2 regions of the Bradyrhizobium sp. HKCCYLS3070 genome follow, and region 1 is predicted to be linked to the other one. Evidence: predicted binding sites of a transcription regulator. Region 1 holds the regulator's gene; the other holds the start of a gene.

Region 1 (3,406 bases):
ACATCGCCTTCGGCATCCGCCTCTATGAGAAGATCTCCAAGTCGGAGATGGACGACCGGGTCGAGAAGGCGCTGCGCGGCGGCGCGTTGTGGAACGAGGTCAAGGACAAGCTCAACGCCTCGGGCCTGTCGCTGTCCGGCGGCCAGCAGCAGCGGCTGTGCATCGCGCGTACCGTGGCGGTCCGGCCGGAGGTGATCCTGTTCGACGAGCCGTGCTCGGCGCTCGATCCGATCTCGACCGCCAAGGTCGAGGAGCTGATCCAGGAACTCGCCGAAAACTATACGATCGCCATCGTGACGCATAACATGCAGCAGGCGGCGCGCGTCTCCGACAAGACCGCCTTCATGTATCTCGGCGAGCTGATCGAGTTCGACGACACCAGCAAGATCTTCACCTCGCCGAGCGATCGGCGGACCCAGGATTACATCACCGGCCGGTTCGGCTGACGCCGACGACATTGTCTTCAGGAGATCATCATGGCCAGTGAACATACCGCCAAGGCGTTCGACAGCGATCTGCAGGACCTCACCCGTCTGGTATCGGAGATGGGCGGCCTCGCCGAGCGGCTGATCGTCGATTCCGTCGATGCGCTGGTGCGACGCGACATCGCGCTCGGCCAGAAGGTGGTCGCCACCGACGCCGAGGTCGACAAGCTGCAGCGCATCATCGAGGAGCGCGCCGTTCTCACCATCGCCCGGCGACAGCCGATGGCGGTCGACCTGCGCGAGATCGTCGGCGCGATGCGCGTGGCGACCGATCTGGAGCGCATCGGCGACCTCGCCAAGAACATCGGCAAGCGCGTCGCGGCGCTGGAGAGCGACTTCCATCCGCTGAAGCTGATCCGCGGGCTCGAGCACATGACCGATCTCGTGCAGTCGCAGGTCAAGACGGTGCTGGACGCCTATGCCGCGCACGATTTGCCGGCGGCGATGACGGTGTGGAAGGGCGATGAGGAAGTCGATGCCATCTGCACCTCGCTGTTTCGCGAGCTCCTGACCTACATGATGGAGGATCCGCGCAACATCTCGTTCTGCATCCACCTGATGTTCTGCGCCAAGAATATCGAGCGCATCGGCGATCACGCGACCAACATCGCCGAGACGGTGTTCTATATGATCGAAGGCCAGCAGATCATGGACAAGCGCCCGAAGGGCGACATGACGAGCTTCGCATCGACGATCCCCGGCAACTGAGAGAGACGGTTCAGACATGGGCGCCCGAATTCTGGTGGTGGAGGACGAGGAGGCGCTGACGACGCTGCTGCGCTACAACCTCGAGGCCGAAGGCTACGAGGTCGAGACAGTGGCGCGCGGCGACGAAGCCGACACGCGCCTGAAGGAGCGTGTTCCCGATCTCGTCGTGCTCGACTGGATGCTGCCGGGCCTGTCCGGCATCGAGCTGTGCCGCCGCCTGCGGGCGCGGACCGAGACCCGGCAGTTGCCGATCATCATGCTCACCGCACGCGGCGAGGAGAGCGAGCGCGTGCGCGGCCTCGCGACCGGCGCCGACGACTACATCGTCAAGCCGTTCTCGGTGCCGGAGCTTCTGGCGCGGGTGAAAGGCCTGCTGCGGCGGGCGAGTCCGGAGCGGCTGGCGACCGTGCTGTCCTATGGCGACATCGAGCTCGACCGCGAGAAGCGCCGCGTGGCGCGCTCTGGTAGGCCGATCGATCTCGGCCCGACCGAATACCGCCTGCTCGAGTTCTTCCTGGAGCATCCCGGCCGCGTGTTCAGCCGCGAGCAGCTGCTCGACAGTGTCTGGGGCCGCGACATCTACATCGACGAGCGCACCGTCGACGTCCATATCGGCCGCCTGCGCAAGCTGCTCAATCCCGGCCGCGAGCAGGACCCGATCCGCACCGTGCGCGGCGCCGGTTATGCGCTCGATGATCGCTTCGCCAAGAGCGAGCAGGTGTAAGGGGCGATCCGGCGTGAGGACGCAGCAGGTGTGAGACGCGAGGCGGCCCGATTGAGGAGATCGCGGTCCGCTTTCCGCCACGCCGCCGCCGTCTTGATCGTGTCTGCTTCGTGGCCGTCACGATGTTTCGGTGCCAGCGGACGCCCTTGATCAAGACCATCATCATATCTCTTGCCGTGCTGCTCGGCGGCGCGGCGGGCGCCACGGCCGCCGAGCTCGAAGACGCGGTCGCGGCGGCAGGCAACGGGCAGCATGCGGCGGCGATGCGACGGCTGCTGCCGCTGGCCGCCAAGGGCGATGCGCGGGCGCAGTTCGACGTCGGCTTCATGCACGCCTTCGGCTGGGGCCAACCGCGCAACCCCGCCGAGGCGCTGGCGTGGTACCGCAAGGCCGCCGATCAGGGGCTCGCTGCCGCGCAACACTATCTCGGCATCGCCTACGTCAATGGCGAAGGTGTTGCGAGCAATTACGGCGAAGCCGGCCGCTGGTTCAGCCGCGCCGCGGCGCAGGGCTTCGCCCAGTCGCAATACATGCTCGGCCTGATGCTGCTCGACGGCCGCGGTGTGAAACAGGACGTCGTGCAGGGCTATGCCTGGCTGGTGATGGCGGGCCGTAGCGGCGTGCGATCGGCCGGCCGCGACGTGCAGCGGGTCAAGTTGACCGAGCCGCAGCGCGTCCAGGCTCAGAGTGCCATTGCGGCCTGGCGGCCGAAGCCGGAATCGGCGGAGGCCGGCATCGCCGCTCCGCGTCCGGAGCAACTGCTCGGGCTCGACCGCCACATCGGCGAGGTCGTCGATCCCACCTCGTGGCCGGCGTCGTCGATCGGCGTCGTCACCGTCGCGCAATACTCGACCGGCGGCTGGTGCACCGGCACGCTGGTCGCGCCGCGCGTCGTGCTCACCGCGGCGCATTGCGTGTTCAACGGCGTGGCGCAGGTCAGCCCCGGCAACGTCCGCTTCCTGGCCGGCATGAACAGGGGCACGCCGGCGGCATCGTCGGTCGCCGACAAGCTGATCGTGGCGCCCGATTTCGTCCCGACCCGGCACGACAGATGGTCGCTCGACCGCTCGCCCGCCGATTGGGCGCTGATCGTGCTGAAGGACGCGCTGCCGTCGAAGCCGGTTGAGGTCAGGGCGCTGACGCGCGAGGAATTGCAGGCTGCGACCACGGCCGGAACCATCTCCGAGATCGGCTATGGCCAGGAGCGGCGCTATTCGCCGACCGGCCAGCGCAATTGCAGCGCCGGCATGACCAAGGACGGGATGCTGCTGACGGTGCATTGCCTCGCCAATTTCGGCTATTCGGGCTCCCCCATCATGGCCGAAGTCGGCGGACAGCCGGCCGTGGTCGGCATCTTCTCGGCGTTCCACGAGGAGACCCGGCTGATGTTCGCCGCCCCCGCGAGCCAGTTCGAGGCGGTCGTGCGGCGCGAGATCACGGCACAGAGTGCCTCGATGCGGTGAGCGAAGGAGGGGCGAGAGAAGAAGAT
Region 2 (3,406 bases), on a different contig from region 1:
TGGCGATGGTTCGGCCGGAAACGATCGGGATCGTCGACGCCGCGGCATCGAGTCTGACTGGCGTCGTCGACAGCGTCCGCTTTGTCGGCGACCGGCAGCGGATCATCGTCCGCGACGCCGCCTCAATTGCACTGACCGTGGACGCGCCGAATTCGATCAGGGTCGCTGCGGGAGAGCGGATCGGCCTATGGATTGCCCCGGACTCCATTCGGCTGTTGCCGGAGAAAGGCTGATCTGCTGATGACCAAGAGCCCCGTCGTCATCGCCCAGATATCCGACCTGCACATCAAGGCGCCCGGCCGGCTCGCCTACCGCCGCGTCAATACGGCGCGCGCGCTGGCCCGTTGCATCACGGAGCTCAACCGGTTCGAGCCGAAATTCGATCTGGTGGTGATCTCGGGCGATCTCGTCGATACGCCGTCGTCGGCCGAGTACGATCATCTCAAGGATCTTCTCGCCGAGCTCGAAACTCCATTCGTCGCCGTGCCCGGCAATCACGATTCACGCGAGCTGATGCGCGCGGCGTTTCCGGACGCTCTGCATGGTCAACCCACCGGTCCGCTGAACCGGTGCGTGGAGTTGGCCGATCTCGATCTGCTTCTGCTCGATTCCAGCGTGCCCGGCCATCCGCATGGCGAGCTCGATGAAGCGAGTCTGCAATGGCTCGACGCCGCGCTGGCCGGATCCAGCGAAAGGCCGGCCCTGCTGTTTCTGCACCACCCGCCGTTCGCCACTGGCATCTGGCACATGGACCGGCAGAACCTGCGCAACGCCGACGATCTCGCGGCCGTCCTCACGCGCCATCCGCGGGTGCAACTGATCGGGTGCGGTCACGTTCATCGCGCGACGCTGACCCGGTTTGCGGGCATCCCCTGCACGATCTGCCCGGCACCGAACCATGCCGTCGCGCTCGACCTGGCCGAGCTTCGCCCGCCATCCTTCCGGATCGAGCCACCGGCCTTTCACCTACATGCCTGGTTTCCGGGACCGGGATTTGGAACGGTCGTCACGCATCAGGTGCCGATCGGGGATTTCGACGGGCCGCATCCGTTCTTCAATCAGGACGGCACGCTCATCGACTGAGGGCGCAAGAACGAAGCGAGGCGGCGGGGTCTGGTCTAGCTCTCGACCTCGAACGTCACGCGCTCCGCCGCGAAGCGCGAGCGCTTGCTGACCAGCGGCGTCCCATCGGCATCGATGTCGGTGCTGTCGACCACCAGCACCGGACGGCCCAGCGCGAGGTCGAGCCGTGCGGCGTCGCTCGCGTCGGCGATGGCCGCCGTGATCCTGGTCGCGCCGCGGCGATAGTCGCGAATGCCGTAGTGCGCAAGCAGCGCCGTCATCGAGCGGAGCGATGCGAAGATGTGGCCGGCCTCGGGAAATCGCTCGGACGACAGCCAGGACGTGCTGACGCAGATGGGGGTCTTGTCGGCAAGACGCAGTGCCTCGATTCGGACCAGCGGCGCCCCCGTCTTCAGTCGGAGCGCGTGCGCGAGTTCGCGCGTCGCCGACTCTTCGGACGCTGCGATCAACTGTCCGCGCGGCTCGCGCCCGCCGGCGCCCACGATCTCGGAGAACCTGGTTCGCGATCTCAGGGGATATGACAGACGAGGCGCTTCGACATAAGTGCCGCTGCCGCGCTCGGCGCGCACGAGGCCGCGCTCGGCCAAGGTCGCGAGCGCGCGACGCACCGTATGACGGTTGACGCGGTAGGTTTCGGCGATCTCGGTCTCGCCGGGCAGGCGGGTGCCGGCCGCGAAGCGGCCGTCGGCGATGTCGCGCTCGATGCCGTCGGCCACCCGGCGCCACAGTGCCACGCCCGAGTCAGCGCCCTGCATGCTCATCTGCGGTTCTCCGCTGCGCGACCTGAAAATCACGCCCATGTCATCAAACAGTCATGGCGCTTCGTTACGAAGTTGTCTATTAACATAGACAACTTCGCGATAGCAAGTTCGGGGTGAAGATGGAAGGCGAGACCGCGATGCAGGACCGGCGCAGGACGGCGATGCGGGTATTGGCGCATGCCTCGCATGCGGACATCCGCGCCAGGCTCGACGGACTGGCGCTGCCTGAGTATCGCGACCTGCGTCCGGCGGAGAATGGTCTCGTGATGCTGCGGGGCCGGATCGGCGGTGATGGCGCGCCGTTCAATGTCGGCGAAGCGACGGTGTCGCGCGCCGCGGTACGGCTGGAGAGCGGCGAGGTCGGGTTCGGCTATGTGCTCGGACGAGACGCCGGCAAGGCGCGTCTGATGGCGCTGTGTGACGCGATGATCCAGTCGTCGAGCCATGCGCGATCGATCGAGACTCAGGTGGTCGCGCCGCTGCAGGAGCAGATGCGCGCATCGCGGGAGCATCGAGCGGAGGAGGCTGCGGCCACGCGTGTCGATTTCTACACCATGGTGCGAGGAGAGGGCTGATGGGTCTCGCGGCATCCGATCTGCAACACGGTTTCGCCGACAATGTTCTGTCCGCGCAATCCACCTTCCGTACCGTCATGGAGGCCATGGCGCGTCCGGGCAATGTGCGGCAGGTCGAGGGCAATGTCGGCCGGCCGTCGTCGTTGATGCCTGGTGCTGCCGCGATCGCGTTGACCTTGTTCGATCACGATACGCCGATCTGGCTCGATGCGCCGCTCGCCGGCACGCCCGAGGTCGGCGCCTGGCTCAAGTTTCACACCGGGGCGCCGATCGTCGCCGATGCCGCGCTCGCCTGCTTTGCGGTGGCGGCGGACCCCGAAGCGCTGCCTGATCTGGATTCATTCGCGCTCGGCAGTGCTGAATACCCTGATCGCTCGACGACGCTGATCCTGCAGGTGCCGAGCTTGTCCGGAGGGCCGGCGTTCAAGCTGCGCGGTCCAGGCATCGACGGGACGACATCGTTCCGTGCAACGGTCGCGCCCGCCGATCTGTTCGAGCGGCTGTCGATCAATGAGAAGCTGTTTCCGCGTGGTGTCGATGTGGTGCTGGTCGATGGCTCGTCCATCGTCGCCATCCCGCGAACGACCCGACTCGTTTCCGCAGGAGAGTGAGGCATGTATGTTGCCGTCAAGGGTGGCGAGCGCGCCATCGAGAACGCGCACCGGCTGCTGGCGCATGAACGCCGGGGTGATCGCGATGTGCCCGAACTTTCGCTGGCGCAGATCTCCGAGCAGTTGGGGCTTGCCGTCGATCGCGTGATGGCCGAGGGCTCGCTGTACGACCGCGAGCTCGCGTCGCTCGCAATCAAGCAGGCACGCGGTGATCTGATCGAGGCGATCTTCCTGGTGCGTGCCTTCCGCGCGACCCTGCCGCGCTTCGGTGCGACCGAGCCGGTCGACACCGGTGCGATGCGGGTGCAGCGGCGCGTCTCGTCGACCTTCAAGGACATTCCGGGCGGCCAGGTGCTCGGGCCGACCTTCGACTATA

Evidence for each region. The regulator PhoB, encoded in region 1, activates phosphate uptake and scavenging genes when phosphate is short. The targets are predictions, from matches to a motif close to TGTCATNNANCTGTCAT.
Region 2: the regulator PhoB is predicted to act here: its motif matches at 1,883-1,899, upstream of phnF (phosphonate metabolism transcriptional regulator PhnF).

What each region holds. Positions count from the first base shown of each region.
Region 1 is NZ_JBNPTI010000005.1:356,524-359,929, reverse strand. Features, by position in the region: gene pstB (phosphate ABC transporter ATP-binding protein PstB) at 1-446, shown strand, start outside; gene phoU (phosphate signaling complex protein PhoU) at 477-1,193, shown strand; gene phoB (phosphate regulon transcriptional regulator PhoB) at 1,210-1,917, shown strand; gene ACQR03_RS19220 (trypsin-like serine protease) at 2,064-3,380, shown strand.
Region 2 is NZ_JBNPTI010000006.1:10,502-13,907, forward strand. Features, by position in the region: gene ACQR03_RS19930 (ABC transporter ATP-binding protein) at 1-233, shown strand, start outside; gene ACQR03_RS19935 (phosphodiesterase) at 241-1,083, shown strand; gene phnF (phosphonate metabolism transcriptional regulator PhnF) at 1,119-1,844, opposite strand; gene phnG (phosphonate C-P lyase system protein PhnG) at 1,964-2,419, shown strand; gene phnH (phosphonate C-P lyase system protein PhnH) at 2,419-3,030, shown strand; gene ACQR03_RS19955 (carbon-phosphorus lyase complex subunit PhnI) at 3,034-3,406, shown strand, end outside.